DNA from 4 places in the Streptomyces sp. NBC_01429 genome. Region 1 is predicted to be linked to each of the others. Evidence: riboswitches for the same ligand, from Rfam matches in the RefSeq annotation. Region 1 holds a riboswitch; each other region holds the start of a gene.
The links. Region 1 has a riboswitch for cobalamin ahead of OG627_RS09710 (ABC transporter substrate-binding protein). Riboswitches for the same ligand answer to the same signal wherever they lie in the genome.
Positions count from the first base shown of each region.

Region 2: another riboswitch for cobalamin. It lies ahead of OG627_RS34025 (FecCD family ABC transporter permease); the one in region 1 lies ahead of OG627_RS09710 (ABC transporter substrate-binding protein).
Region 3: another riboswitch for cobalamin. It lies ahead of OG627_RS27610 (cobalamin biosynthesis protein); the one in region 1 lies ahead of OG627_RS09710 (ABC transporter substrate-binding protein).
Region 4: another riboswitch for cobalamin. It lies ahead of metE (5-methyltetrahydropteroyltriglutamate--homocysteine S-methyltransferase); the one in region 1 lies ahead of OG627_RS09710 (ABC transporter substrate-binding protein).

Region 1 covers NZ_CP109599.1:2,341,351-2,345,103, forward strand. Annotated here, with positions in the region: gene OG627_RS09705 (FecCD family ABC transporter permease) at 1-489, opposite strand, end outside; gene OG627_RS09710 (ABC transporter substrate-binding protein) at 636-1,697, opposite strand; cobalamin riboswitch at 1,764-1,947, opposite strand; gene OG627_RS09715 (beta-ketoacyl-[acyl-carrier-protein] synthase family protein) at 2,214-3,479, shown strand; gene OG627_RS09720 (ketosynthase chain-length factor) at 3,476-3,753, shown strand, end outside.
Region 2 covers NZ_CP109599.1:7,824,313-7,828,065, reverse strand. Annotated here, with positions in the region: gene OG627_RS34035 (ABC transporter substrate-binding protein) at 1-467, opposite strand, end outside; gene OG627_RS34030 (ABC transporter ATP-binding protein) at 484-1,269, opposite strand; gene OG627_RS34025 (FecCD family ABC transporter permease) at 1,269-2,357, opposite strand; cobalamin riboswitch at 2,482-2,657, opposite strand; gene OG627_RS34020 (TetR/AcrR family transcriptional regulator) at 2,673-3,335, shown strand; gene OG627_RS34015 (ATP-binding protein) at 3,363-3,753, opposite strand, start outside.
Region 3 covers NZ_CP109599.1:6,269,819-6,273,571, forward strand. Annotated here, with positions in the region: gene OG627_RS27605 (cobyric acid synthase) at 1-339, opposite strand, end outside; gene OG627_RS27610 (cobalamin biosynthesis protein) at 336-1,343, opposite strand; cobalamin riboswitch at 1,377-1,528, opposite strand; gene OG627_RS27615 (hypothetical protein) at 1,591-1,836, opposite strand; gene OG627_RS27620 (inorganic phosphate transporter) at 1,833-3,128, opposite strand; gene OG627_RS27625 (class II aldolase/adducin family protein) at 3,301-3,753, shown strand, end outside.
Region 4 covers NZ_CP109599.1:460,046-463,798, forward strand. Annotated here, with positions in the region: gene OG627_RS02100 (hypothetical protein) at 69-1,025, opposite strand; gene OG627_RS02105 (PadR family transcriptional regulator) at 1,022-1,363, opposite strand; gene OG627_RS02110 (MBL fold metallo-hydrolase) at 1,450-2,235, opposite strand; cobalamin riboswitch at 2,512-2,733, shown strand; gene metE (5-methyltetrahydropteroyltriglutamate--homocysteine S-methyltransferase) at 2,895-3,753, shown strand, end outside.

The DNA of each region.
Region 1 (3,753 bases):
GGCCGCGACCCCGGAGAGCACCACCCGGTCCGTCGTCCCGCCGAGCGTGTGGCTGAGCAGCAGCACCATCGCGAACGAGCAGAGCGCGCCCAGGAACGCGCCGCCGGACAGCGACAGGGCGCCGCCGCCCACCCCGAGGACGACGACGAGCACGGCGCCGGTGGAGGCGCCCGAGGAGACACCGAGCACGAACGGGTCGGCGAGCGGATTGCGCAGCAGCGCCTGCATGACCGCCCCGCACACCGCGAGTCCGGCGCCGCACACGGCCGCGAGCAGCGTGCGCGGCAGCCGCAGGTTCCATACGATTCCGTCGCGGATCGGGGTGAGCCGCGACTCGCCCCAGCCGAGGTGAGCGGCCACGACCGACCAGACGTCGCCGACCCGGATCTGCGCCGGGCCGATGGTGATCGCGACGGCGACGGAGGCCACCAGCGCGGCGAGCCCGCCGGCGCACAGGAGCAGCACGCGCGGGCTCCCCGGACCCCACAGGGCGCGCGGCCCGCGGGAGGCGCGTGCGGCGGAGGTCGGTGCGGCGTGCTCCGGTGCGGCGGACTGCGGCGCACCGGGATCCGCGGCCGCTTCCCCCGCCGGATCTCTCGCCGAGTCCCGCTCCGGATCCCGCTCCCGCTGGATCGTCACTTCGCGGGCGCGTACGAGCGCAGCGCAGCGGCGACCTTCTCGACGCCTTCGACCGTGCGGATGGTCGGGTTCATCGCCTGGCCGCTGAGCAGCACGTACCGCTTGTTCCTGACCGCGTCCATCTCCTTGGTGACCGGATTGGACTCCAGGAACTCGATCTTCTTGGCGGCGGTCTCGGCGGACTGCGACTTGCGCGTGAGGTCGCCGATCACCAGGAAGTCGGGGTCGCGGTCGGCCACCGTCTCCCAGTTGATCTGGGGCCACTCGTCCTGGGTGTCGTCGAAGACGTTCTTCGCGCCGACGGCGTTGGTGATGATGCCGGGGGCGCCGCAGCAGCCGCCCATGTACGGGGAGTCGGAGTTGGCGAACCAGTACAGCAGCGTGACCTTCTCGGTCTTCGCCGCGTCCAGCCCCGCCGTCGCCTTCGCCATCCGGGCCTCAAGCGCGGCGACGACCTTCTCGCCGCGCTCCTCGACCCCGAAGACCTCGGCCAGGTCCCGTACCTCGCCGTAGACGCTCTCCATGGCCAGCGGGGTGGAGCGGGCGCCGTCCGTGCCCACGGTCTTGTCGTTCTTGGTGCAGTCGGCGGGCGAGATGTACGTGGGCACGCCCAGCTTCTCGAACTGCGCCCGGGTGGCCACGCCCCCCTTGCCCAGCGTCGACTGGAAGGAGGAGGCGACGAAGTCGGGCTCGGCGTCGAGGACCTTCTCGAAGGAGGGGTTGTTGTCCGCGAGCCGGGGGACCTCGGCGTTGGCCTTCTCCAGCCCCTTCAGCAGCGGGTCGGTCCAGGTCGCGGTCCCGGCCATGCGGTCCGCCAGACCGAGGGAGAGCATGATCTCCGTCGTCCCCTGGTTGAGCGAGACGGCGCGGCGGGGCGGGGCGTCGATCCGTACCCGCTGTCCGCAGTTCTCGACGGTACGGGGATATCCGGCGGCCTCGTCCTCGGCCGTCTTCGCGTCCTGTGCCGTACCGCCTCCCCCGCAGGCCGTCAGGGACAGGGCTCCGGCGAGGAGCAGGGTCGTCAGTGCGGCGGGACGGAGCGGGCGCGCGATCGGCACGGTGGTTCCTCTGCGTTCGAGGGCCCATGCGCGGAGCCCGTTCGTACGGTGCTCCCCCGCCGCCTGAAAGGACGGGGGCGGCCAGCAGGTCTTCGGACTCGGGATCTCCCGGACGTGACGCCTTCCCGGACGGTCGCCGCCCAGTGGCCGATGCCACGCCCGTCACCCTCACCGCTGCGCGTCAGCTCCGGATTTCCACCGGATTCCCTGACCCACGTACATGGGTTCGACTGGCCTCGGCAAGCTATCACAGCCGGAAATCGCCCCTGTCGGCCGTGTTTCCACAGGTGGGCCCCGGTCACCGGCCGCGCTCCCTCGCGCCACCATCCGGCGTCGAGCCGCGCTCAAGTCGCCACCAGCAGCCTTGCACCCGACAGGCTCTGAGGCGAAAGGACGCACAGCGATGTTCCGCATGAACCGAGACAGGACCGGCGCCGGGCGCTGCCGGTCCACGGGGCCGGGCCCCGCCCACGGCCCCGCCCAAGGCCCCGCCCACGACCGCGCGGGAGGCCCGCGTTGAGCAGGCGCGTAGTGATCACCGGTATCGGCGTACGCGCCCCCGGAGGCGCCGGGACGAAGGAGTTCTGGAGCCTGCTGACCGACGGCCGTACCGCCACCCGCGCCATCTCGTTCTTCGACGCCTCGCCCTTCCGGTCCCGGATCGCGGGCGAGGTCGACTTCGACGCGGCGGCGGAGGGGCTCAGCCCCCGGGAGATCCGCCGGATGGACCGCGCCACCCAGTTCGCCGTCGCCTGCACCCGGGAGGCGATCGCCGACAGCGGTCTGGAGCTGGACTCCCTGGACCCGCACCGGATCGGGGTGAGCCTGGGCAGCGCGGTCGCCTCGGCGACCAGTCTGGAGAACGAGTACCTGGTCATGTCGGACGCGGGCCGGGAGTGGCTGGTGGATCCCGGCTATCTCTCGCCGCACATGTTCGACTACCTCAGCCCCGGGGTGATGCCCGCCGAGGTGGCCTGGGCCGCCGGTGCGGAGGGCCCGGTGGCGATGGTCTCCGACGGCTGCACCTCCGGCCTCGACTCCGTCGGCTACGCGGTGCAGCTGATCCGGGAGGGCACCGTCGACACCGTCGTCGCCGGCGCCGCCGACACCCCGATCTCCCCCATCGTGGTCGCCTGCTTCGACGCCATCAAGGCCACCACCCCCCGCAACGACGACCCGGAACACGCCTCCCGGCCGTTCGACGGCTCGCGCAACGGCTTCGTGCTCGCGGAGGGCGCGGCCATGTTCGTGCTGGAGGAGTACGGGGCGGCCCGCGCGCGCGGCGCGCACATCTACGCCGAGGTCGGCGGCTACGCCACCCGGTGCAACGCGTACCACATGACCGGTCTGAAGAAGGACGGCCGCGAGATGGCCGAGGCGATCCGGGTGGCGCTCGACGAGTCCCGCCTGGACCGCGGCGCCATCGACTACATCAACGCGCACGGCTCGGGCACCAAGCAGAACGACCGGCACGAGACCGCCGCCTACAAGCGCAGCCTGGGCGAGCGGGCCCGTGAGGTGCCCATCAGCTCCATCAAGTCGATGGTGGGGCACTCGCTCGGCGCCATCGGCTCGATCGAGATCGCGGCCTCGCTGCTGGCCATCGACGCCAATGTCGTACCGCCCACGGCGAATCTGCGCACGGCCGACCCGGAGTGCGACCTGGACTACGTACCGCTGACCGCGCGCGAGCAGCGGGTGGACACCGTCCTGACGGTGGGCAGCGGCTTCGGCGGTTTCCAGAGCGCGATGGTGCTGCACGATCCGGAGGTGGCGCGATGAGTACGGTGATCACCGGGCTCGCCGTGGCAGCCCCGAACGGGCTGGGCACGGACGCCTACTGGAAGGCCGTGCTGGCCGGGCAGAGCGGGATCGGCGAGCTGGCCCGCTTCGACGCCTCGGGCTACCCGTCCCGGCTGGCCGGGCAGATCCTGGACTTCGAGGCCGGCGAGCTGCTACCCAGCCGGCTGCTGCCGCAGACCGACGTCTCGACCCGGTACGCGCTGGTCGCGGCCGACTGGGCGCTGGCGGACGCCGGGATCGGCCCCGAGACCCT
Region 2 (3,753 bases), 5.5 Mb from region 1:
GAGTCGACGCCCACCTTCTCCAGCTCTGCCGGGGTGAATCCGTCGCCCTCGTTGAAGCCGTAGTTCCAGCCCGCGAAGACCAGATCGGCGCGGGCGTCGAGGACCAGTTCCTTGTTGATCCTGTCCTTGGACAGCCAGGTGGTCTTCTTGTAGCCGCCCTTCCAGGGGACAGACGTCAGATCGCCCTTGTTGTCGGGCATCACATAGCCCGCCATATGGTCTTCGAGCCCGAGAGCGAACATGATCTCGGTTATGCCGACGTCGTTGGTGACCACGCGCCGCGGGGCCTTGTCGTAGGTCTTCTTCTCACCGCAGTTCTCGACGGTCACCGGATAGTGGTCCCCGGCCGCGCTCGCGCTCTCTTTGTCGTTTCCGTCCCTCGGGGTGACCTCCGCGCCGCAGCCGCTGAGGACCACAGTGGCGGTGAGTGCGAGGCCGAGTGCGAGGGGACGTACCAGGTTGGGCATGGTGACGGGGGCTCCTTCAGGAGGGGGAACGGTCAGGGAGGAGACGGTCGAAGAGCAGTTGCACCACTCCGGTCTCCGGGTGCGGCACCCGGTGCGCGCGTACGCCGAAGACCTCGGCCAGCAGCTCGGCCGTGAGAACGTCGTGCGGCGCGCCGGACGCGACGATCCGGCCGTTGTCGATGACATGGAGGAGGTCGCAGTGGAGCGCGGCGAGGTTGAGGTCGTGCAGCGCGGTGAGCACGGTCAGCCCACTGCCGCGCACCAGAGCCAGCACCTCCAACTGCTGGGCGATGTCCAGGTGGTTGGTGGGCTCGTCGAGTACGAGCACCTGTGGCTGCTGGGCCATGGCGCGGGCGATCAGGACCCGCTGCTTCTCGCCGCCGGAGAGGGTCAGGAAGCCACGGTCGGCCAGATGACCGGCCCCTACCTCCGCGAGCGCCGCCTCACACGTCCGCCGGTCCTCCTCGGTCGCGCGTGCCACCGATCGCTGGTGCGGCATCCTCCCCATCGCCACGATCTCGGCGACGGTGAAATCGAACTCGTACGTCGCCTCCTGGGGAAGCGCGGCCAGCCGGCGGGCGCTTTCGCGCGGGCTCATGGCGTGCAGGTCCTCACCACCGATCCGGACGGTTCCGGCGGAGGGGCGCAGGGCCCGGTAGACGCAGCGCAACAGGGTCGACTTCCCGCTGCCGTTGGGCCCCACCAGGCCGACGAGCCGGCCGTCGCCGGCCCGCAGAGTGATGTCCTCCACCAGACGCGCACCGGCGATCTCGACCGTCAGCTCATCGATGTCGATCCGCATCACGCGCCCCCGAAGGTGTAGGAGCGGCGGCGCATCAGCAGGACGAAGCACGGCACGCCGATCATCGCGGTCAGCACCCCCACCGGCAGTTCGGCCGGCGCCAGTACCACGCGCGAGAGGATGTCCACCCAGATCAACAGGACGGCCCCCGCGAGCGGTGCGACGGCCAGCAGCCGGCGGTGATCAGCGCCGACCAGCATCCGTACGCCGTGCGGGACCATCAGGCCGACGAAGCCGATCGCGCCGCTCACCGCGACCAGCGCTCCCGTGACCGCGGCGGAGACCAGGAAGAGTTCCTTGCGCAGCCTTCCCGCGTCCACCCCCAGGGCGGCGGCGGTCTCGTCGCCCATCGCCAGGGCGTTGAGGCGACGCGCCGACCACCCGAGGTGGGCGAGGCCACCGAGCACGGCGCCCGCGGCGATCGGCACGGAGGACCATGTGGTGCCCCCGAGGCTGCCGAGCATCCACATCATCGCGGAGCGGGCGGCCTCGCCCCGCTCGGCGGCGAAGACCATGAACGTCGTGACGGCCGAGAAACCGTAGTACATCGCCGTGCCCGTCAGGACCAGTCTCAGCGGGGTCAGGCCGCGAGCGGTACGGGCGATCGCGTACACGAGCATCATCGCGAGCAGTGCGGAGAGGAAGGCCGCCGTGGACAGCGCCCAGACACCGAGCGCGCCGAAGGCTCCGAAGATGAGTACGGCGTTCGCGCCGACTGCCGCGCCGGAGGAGATGCCGAGGACGAACGGGTCGGCCAGGGCGTTGCGGACCATGGCCTGCACCGCGACGCCGACGGCCGAGAGACCGGCCCCGACGACAGCGGCGAGCACGGCTCGCGGAAAGCGCAGTTCCCAGACGATGGTGTACCCGGGGACTTCGTCGGGGGCGATGGCCCCTCCCGTCAGACCGGCCCACAGGTAGCGCGACACCGCTCCCCAGGAGAGCCCCGAGGCCCCGAGTCCGGCGCCGCAGACGAGGGAGAGCGGAAGCAGGACACCCAGGGTGATCAGCAACAGCGGCAGGGGCACACGCCGGGGAGGGGCGGGCCCGCCACCGGCGCGGGCCGTACGCGAGGGCGCGGCAGGTATGTGTTCGAGGGGCGTGACCACGGGCGGACCGCTTTCGCCTCGGGCCGTGCACCTGCGCGAACGAAGGAGCGGCCCGGACGCGGGAGCGCCCTGCGCAGCGCCTCTCGCAGTCCACGGCGAATTGACAGGAGCCATCACCACCGCGGGTAATCGGGCTTGCGAAGCCATGAGACGGCTCCGCCTACCGTTGCGGGTCAGCGCCGGAATTCGACCGGACTTCCCCCACGGGGCGTCTGCAGCTTAGCGGGTACGGGTTGTCGCCCCTCCGGGAGGAGGGGGACCTCCGCGCTAAACTTCACTATGTAAGGTGACAGCATGGAACACACCGGATCAGCCGCATCGGCCGCACGCGGACCGGCCCGCGCGCGCAACCGCCGCGGCGAGGGCGGCCGCCTGCGCGACGACATCGTCGCCGCCGCGGTGGAACTCCTCGACGAGGGCGGCGACGAACGCGCCATCACCCTGCGGTCGGTCGCCCGCAGGGTCGGGATCGCCGCGCCGTCGATCTACCCGCACTTCCCCGACCAGCCGGCCATCATGCTCGCCGTCGTGCGCCAGGAGTTCACCGCGCTGGAGAACAGCGTGCGCGCGGCGCTGGACAGGACCGACGACGACCCGCGGCGACGCCTGTACGCCGTGTGCCACGCCTATCTCGAATTCGCCCGGCTCCACCCCGAGCGCTACCGCACGATGTTCGGCGGGCTCTGGATGCCGGACCTGGGCGACAATTCCCTGACCAAGCAGGATCTGGCCACACTCGGCGACGAGACCATGCGGCTCCTCGCCGGCGTCCTCGGCGGCTGCGTCGACGCCGGCCAATCCACCAGCACCGACCCCTCCGCCGACACGGTCGCACTCTGGCTGGGCCTGCACGGACTCGCCCACCAGCGCACCCTGGCCCACGCGTTCCCCTGGCCGGAGGACATCGCCGACCGCATCATCACCGCGCTCGCCCACCTGAACACCAGCGACACCTGATCCCGTACCGCCCGGTGGCGACATCCGTCAGACGCCGAGGTCGGGCCGGTTCCTGAGCTGTCTGCGGGAGGTGATGCCGAGCTTGCGGAATATGTTGCGCAGATGGGCGTCTATGGTGCGCGGGCTGAGGAACAGCCGGGCGGCGACCTCGTTGGACGTCGCGCCGGTGGCGACCAGCCGGGCGATGTACACCTCCTGAGTGGTGAGTTGGTCGTAGGTGTGCCCGGACCGGCTGCGGGCTTTCTCGCCGGTGGCGCGCAGCTCGTCGGCGGCCCGGCGGGCGAACGCCTCGATCCCGGCCTCCGACAGCAGTTCGTGGGCGGTGCGCAGGTAGCGGCGGCAGTCGCGCCTGCGGCCTTCGCGCCGCAGCCACTCCCCGTACAGCAGATGGGCTCTGCCCCGGTAGGGAAGCAGGGGG
Region 3 (3,753 bases), 3.9 Mb from region 1:
CCGGCCCCCGTGGTAGTCGGTGGCGCTCAGCTCCCCGACGGGCCGGCCCATCAGCACCACCTGGCTGCTGCGGTCGCCGCCCGGCTTGAGGAGCACGGGGTTCATCAGCGCGGTCGGCTCCACCCGCGCGGCCTGCGCCTGCATCGCCTGGGCACGGCCGATCTCGGCGCCCTCGCGCGTCACGAACGAGTTCAGGGACATGTTCTGCCCCTTGAACGGCGCGACCTTCATCCCGCGGCGCGTCAGCCACCGGCAGATCCCCGCCGTGACGACGCTCTTGCCCGCGTCGGAGGTGGTCCCCGCTATCAGGAGCCCGCCGCCGCGCCCGCCCCGGCTCATCCGTTCCTCCTTCGCGCGGCCGTCCGCCGCAGGGTGCCGTACACGACCCGGCCGGTCACGCAGGCCGCCAGGGCCAGCGCGTTCACCCGGCGCGACAGCCGCACCGCGCGCTCGATGTCGGCTACCTCCACGGACCGCCCGCCGCCGTTCAGCACCGGCCGGTGCTCGACCCGCCCGCCGTACGCGAGCGTGCCGCCCAGCCGTACGCCCAGCGCGCCGGCGAACGACGCCTCCACCGGGCCCGCGTTGGGGCTCGGGTGCCGGGCAGCGTCCCGCCGTACGGCCCGCAGCGCCCCGCGCGGATCGCCGCCCGCGACGATCGCCAGCGCGGCGGTCAGCCGGGCCCCCGGCCATCCCGCGGCGTCGTCGAGCCGCGCGGAGGCCCAGCCGAACCGGCGGTACCGCTCGCTCCTGTGCCCCACCATCGCGTCCAGCGTGTTCACGGCCCGGAACCCGGCCAGCCCGGCAGGACCCGCGACCGCGCCCCACACCAGCGCGCCCACGACGGCGTCGGAGGTGTTCTCGGCGACGGACTCCACGACGGCCCGCGCGATTCCCGCTCCGTCCAGCGTCTGCGGGTCGCGCCCGCACAGATGCGGCAGCCGCTCCCTGGCCCCTTCGACGTCCCCGGCGGCCAGCGCGGCGCCGATCGCCCGCGCCTCGCGGCCCAGCGAGGTCCCGCCGATCACGGACCAGGTGGCGGCTGCGGTGAGGGCCGCGGCGGCGGGGGGACGGTGGCGTACGGCACGGGCGGCCAGCGCGGCGGCCCCGGCGGCGCCACCGGCGCACACCACCGTGTACAGCGCGCCCCAGCCGCGGTGGTCGCGCCACAGGACGCGCTCCACGGCCCCGGCGGCCCGGCCGAACGCCGCGACAGGATGGCCGCGGCGCGGATCGGCGAAGAGGAGGTCGGCCAGCAGGCCGGCGGTGGCACCGTACGCGAAGACCCGCTCGGTGACGGCGGAGCCGCCGCCGCGCGCGACGGCAGAACCGCGGCCAGGCATGGCGAAATGTCCTCACTCAGGGTCCGCGCCCCGGTTCGACGTGACGCGGCGGCAGGAGTTCCTGGCTCCCGGAGCGCCCGTGCGGGGCGCTCGCGGTGACAGTGGCGGGACCGCGCCGGATTCGCACCGGCTTCCTCTTCTGCCGCCGTGTATGGCCCCGGCAGTCCACCACGCCGTCGAAAGACCCGTCAACTCCGCCTTGACCTGCGACGGGGCAGTGTGCCGAGGCCCACACGGGGCGGGGCGGTCACGCGACGATCAGATAGATCCCGTACGCCACCGCCGCCACACAGAGCGCGAAGCAGAGGTAGGCGCCCGCCGTGCGGACGGCGGTGAGCGACCCGGCGGCGCCCTGCGCCCCCGTACCGGCCTCCGGCTGTCCCTCCCGCTTGGCGAGGGCGACGATGCCCAGGGTGAACAGGCCCACCAGGGCGACGGTGGTCACGAGGCTGACGCCGAAGACGGAGCCGAGCGCTGCCCAGTCGATGTTCATGCGATGACTTCCTTACGCGCGGGCTCGGCGGTGGTGCCGGTGGGGACGGGGGCGTGGATGGTGGCCGACAGGTCCTGCGCGGCCCCGGCGGGCGGCGGGGTGACGGCGGCGATGGCGGTCGTCACGATGCCGGCGGGCTCGGCGGAACCGGCGCCCCCGGCGACCGGGGACTCCGTACCAGCCGCGGCGTCCGCGCCCTCGGTGACGTTCGTGTGGTCGATCGGCTGGCGCCGCGAGACGAGCCAGATCGCGCCCGATCCCGCGATGAGCAGGACGGCGACGGCCGTGACTCCCCAGGTGCCCTGACCGGTGAGGAACTCGGCGCCCGCGGCGACCAGTCCGGCGGCCGGCAGGGTCAGCCCCCAGGCGATGAACATCCGGGAGGCGGTGGACCAGCGGACCACCCCGCCCTTGCGGCCGAGACCAGCGCCCATCACGGCGCCGGAGCAGGACTGCGTGGTGGAGAGCGAGAAGCCCAGGTGCGAGGAGGCCAGGATGACGGTGGCCGCGCTGGTCTGCGCGGCGAAGCCCTGCTGCGGCCGGAGATCGGTGAGGCCGGTGCCCATGGTGCGGATGATGCGCCAGCCGCCCAGGTACGTACCGAGCGCGATCGCCAGACCGGCCGAGACGATGACCCACACCGGCGGGTTGGAGCCCGGGGCGAGCACGCCGCCGGTCACCAGCGCGAGCGTGATGACGCCCATGGTCTTCTGCGCGTCGTTGGTGCCGTGCGCGAGGGAGACGAGACCGGCGGAGGCGATCTGGCCCACGCGGTACCCCTTGGCGGTCGCCTTCTCGTCCGTGTTCCGGCCGATCCGGTACGTCAGCTTCGTGGCCAGCATGGCCGCCAGACCGGCGACGACGGGCGCGGCGAGCGCCGGGATCAGCACCTTGGTGACGACCACGCCGCCGTTGACGCCGGAGGCGCCCACCGACATCAGCGTGGCGCCGATCAGCCCGCCGAACAGCGCGTGCGAGGAGCTGGAGGGCAGGCCCAGGAGCCAGGTGAACAGATTCCACAGAATCGCGCCGACGAGCGCCGCGAAGATCACTTCTGTTCTGATGCCCTGTTCGTTGATGAGGCCGCCGGAGATCGTCTTGGCGACCTCCACCGACAGGAACGCGCCGACAAGATTCAGGACCGCGGACATACCCACCGCGACCTTGGGCTTCAGAGCGCCGGTCGAGATGGTCGTAGCCATCGCGTTGGCGGTGTCGTGGAAACCGTTCGTGAAATCGAACACGAGGGCTGTCACGATCACAATCGCGAGCAGCAGCGTGATGTGTTCCATTGACCTGACCCAGGCAATCGTTCGACGTCGGTGGCCTCGGTGAACGTAAGGAGTCAGGGTGAACGGAAGATGAACTGGGTGGGACTTCGCGGTGTTCACCCTCGCGGAGTCGGCTGTCATCGGTTCACCGAGACGGCAGCGCCCTCGGCCCGGCACCTGACAGGATCGGGCCATGACGCATCAGAGGCGGCGCGACACGACGGAAGAGGCGTGGCGGGAACTGGTCTCCACCGCCCGGCGGACGGCTGCCGAGGGGCTGGTCGTCGGCACCTCGGGCAATGTCTCCGTACGCGTCGGTGACCTGGTCCTGGTCACGCCGAGCGCGGTGCCGTACGACCGGCTCACCCCCGAGGACACCGTCGCCGTCGACCTCGAAGGACGGCAGGTCCTCGGTGAGCTTGTCCCCACCAGCGAACTGCCCCTGCACCTCGCCGTGTACCGGGAGACCGACGCGCTCGCCGTGGTCCACACCCACGCCGTGCACGCCACGGCCGTCTCCACGCTCCTCCCCGAGCTGCCGCTGATCCACTACATGGCGGCGGCCTTCGGCGGACCGGTCAGGGTCGCTCCGTACGCGCTGTACGGCTCGGCGGAGCTGGCCGCGCACATGCTCGAAGCGCTGCGC
Region 4 (3,753 bases), 1.9 Mb from region 1:
TTCGTGGGGGCAGCGGCTTGGTGGGGGGCGGCGCGGTCACGCGCCGCTCCGTGCGGGGGGGGCTGTTGCTACCGGAGGAGGGCCCGGCTCTGCCGACGCTGGGCGGCGATCGCCAGGACCGGGAGCGGGGCGATCAGGAGGAGAAGGACGACCAGGTCCGGCAGGGAGTTCACGAACCCGTTCGGCCGGATGACGATCGCCTGTGTGCGGATGAACGCGAACACCGCGACGGGGATCAGCCACCGGTAGTCGCCGGTGGCGGCCGTCGCCACCCACGCCGCGATCAGCGCGACGACTTCGACGGCGAACAGGCCGCGCTGGAAGGCCGGACTGATGGAGATGACGTGCAGGCCCCCGGCCACGATCATGGCGAGCACGACGGGGACCAGCCAGCGGTACGAGTGGCGCCGCAGCCGGCCGGGACGGCAGACCGCCAGCACCGCGCACGCGGCGCACAACGTGCCCGACAGCACCAGGTCACGGGCCGTGATCGGGGCGCCCAGACCGTAGTAGCCCAGGCCCGCCTTGCCCTCGTCGCCGAAGAGCGTACCGCTGTTGAACGTGGCACCGGCGTAGATCATCACTGCCGCGACCGGCAGGGCGATCCACGGCCTGCCGCGCAGCAGGGCGATCAGGCAGACCAGCGGAAGCAGCCCGTAGGGCAGGAGCCGGGTCCCCGTGGGGCCTTCCGCCCACGGGTACCACCCGGAGAAGTGGAAGGCGATGGCGTGCCGGCCGGGATCGATGCGCAGTGCCCAGTGCCACACGTCCTGTAGGTACGGCACCAGCGCCAGCGCGGCGAGGACGAGAGCGGTCAGATGGACGCCGTCCAGCCACCACGGCCGGGCCGTGTCGTCGGCGACGGCACGGGCACGGACCTGCACCCCGGACCGCGCCAAGGCGACGAACTCCCGCGGCGGGGGCCAGGAGCGGCCGGGATACGCCTCGGCCAGGCAGGCCAGCAGCTCCTCTCCGTGCCGGGAACGGTAGGGCGCGGGGTAGGCCGCGAGCAGCAGACGGTTCATGCCGGCGCCGCTCCGACATCCCGCGCGCGTCCGATGACGACGGCCGCCGCCTGCCGCATCCGCTGCGCCTCCCGGCCGAGTACCGCGGTGCCGTCCTCGGTGAGCCGGTAGTAGCGCCGCGCCCGCCCGGCCACGATCTCCTCATGGTCGGCGGCCACCAGCCCGGCCCGCTCCATCCGGTCCAGCGCGCCGTAGAGGGTGCCGACAGCGATCCGGAGCCGCCCGTCGGTGGCCTGCTCGGCGGCTTTGATGATGCCGTAACCGTGCAACGGCCCGTCCATGAGCGCGGCGAGGATGAAGTACTGCGGTTCCGTCAAGGACGGGTTCCGTCGTGTCATGCGTCGAGCATATATCGACCGCCGATATATATCCCACGACCCCGGGTGATCACCCCGGCAGCGTCTCCATCGCCCGGGCGGACCGGCTAATTCCCGGCGCTCGCCCTCGCGTACATCTCCGGGTCATGGGCGCAGATGATCGCCAGATCGGGCTCCGCGCGTCGCTGGAGTTCGGCGAGACGGGCGTGGTTGTCACGCACTCTGCCCAGGTCGAAGGCGATGAAGGATTCCATGGCCCGCAGGGCGACGGGGATGCGGGAGCGGCCGTCGACCGTCGCGGAGTGGTAGAAGGCGTCACCGGCGTGCAGCAGCCAGCGGGGGCCGGTGTCGACCGCGACGCACGCGTGTCCACGGGTGTGGCCGGGCAGCGAGACGAGGACGATCCCGGGAGCGATGGAGTCGAGTTCCCTGGCCGCAGCGAATCCTCGCCATTTCTCCCCGTCGGGGCTGTGTTCGACGATCCTCGGGCCGTGCGCCCACTGCGCCGAGCTGTAGCGCATGCGTTCTCGCCGGGACGGCGCGATCATGGACCCGAGCGCCTCGGCGGCGGTGACATGTATGCGCGCGCGGGGGAAGTCGGAGAGCCCTCCTATGTGGTCGGCGTCGAAGTGCGTGACGACGATGTGCCGGACGTCGTCCCGGCTGAAGCCGAGCCGTTCCACCTGACGGGCGGCGGTCTCCTCCACGCGGAGCACCGGCCGGATCACGTGCCGCGAAGCCCCCAGGCGCCGCTTGGGGTCGGCGATGTCCTCCAGGCCGAAGCCGGAGTCGACGAGGACCAGGCCGTTGTCGGTTTCGAGCAGAAGGACGTGGCACACCAGGTGGGCGGTGGGCAGCAGCATGGTGCCGCAGTTGAGGTGGTGAACCTTCACGGACGGGTGTCCTTTCGCCGTACCTCTGGGGGGAGTTGGACCCACAGCCCCGGTCCGGCCTGCCCCGGTCCGGAACGTGAACACGATCGCGTCGGTCACCCTACGGTGACCCCGCCGCGAACCGGAACGCGGAGTCGCCCGGGCGTGAACGCGGCGGGCCCCGGGTCCGAACACGGAGCCCCCCGGAACTCCGGGGCGTCACCATACCGTCACTTCGCGTGACCCGGGTCGCGTCCCGGGATGCGGGCAGGAGTGTGCGCCCGCCTCTTCTCGCTCTAAGGTGGACGTGCAGCTGGTTCGCCCCGTCCGCCAGGCGGGGTGTCGTAAGAGGGAACCCGGTGGGAATCCGGGACTGCCCCGCAGCGGTGAGTGGGAACGACCGCCGTCATACAAGCACTGGATCCGACCGGGTCCGGGAAGCGACGGCCAGTAGGTGTCTCGTGATCCACACGAGACGGGCCCGCGAGTCCGAAGACCTGCCCGTTGCCCGCACGCGACCGATCGCGCGCGGACATCCCGGTGACCTCGTGGGCGGGTCGGCGTACATATCGAGCGGCACGCGCGACGGCACAGCGTCGTGGGCCGCCCGGTCGGTCGTCCCTTCGCGTCCTCGGTCCCGTCCCCGGGATACCAGGACACATCTCGCGAAGGAGAGTTCCGTGACAGCGAAGCCCGCAGCCGCGGCAGCACGAGCCACCGTGTACGGCTACCCCCGCCAGGGTCGGAACCGTGAGCTGAAGAAGGCCATCGAGGGCTACTGGAAGGGCCGGGTCGGCGCCGACGCCCTCCGGGAGACCGCGGCGGACCTCCGCCGTTCGAACTGGCGGCAGCTGGCCGACGCCGGAATCCATGAAGTGCCGTCCGGTGATTTCTCGTACTACGACCATGTCCTGGACACCAGCGTCATGGTCGGCGCTGTCCCCGAGCGGCACCGCGCGGCGGTCGAGGCCGACGCGCTGGACGGCTACTTCGCGATGGCCCGGGGTACCCAGGACATCGCCCCGCTGGAAATGACGAAGTGGTTCGACACGAACTACCACTACCTGGTGCCCGAGCTGGGCCCCGACACCGTCTTCACCGCCGACTCCGCCAAGCAGGTCGCCGAGTTCACGGAAGCCCTCGCGCTCGGCCACACCGCCCGCCCGGTCCTCGTCGGCCCCGTCACCTACCTGCTGCTGGCCAAGCCCGCCCCGGGCGTCGCGGCCGACTTCGAGCCGCTGACCCTGCTGGACCGGCTGCTGCCGGTGTACGCGGAGGTGCTCGCCGATCTGCGGGCGGCCGGCGCCGAGTGGGTCCAGCTCGACGAACCCGCGCTGGTCCAGGACCGTACCCCGGCCGAACTGAACGCGACCGCCCGCGCCTACCGCGACCTGGGCGCGGCCACCGACCGGCCGAAGCTGCTGGTCGCCTCGTACTTCGGGCGGCTCGGCGAGGCGCTGACCGTACTGGCCAAGGCCCCGGTCGAAGGACTGGCCCTCGACTTCACCGAATCGGGCGCCGCCAACCTCGAAGACCTCG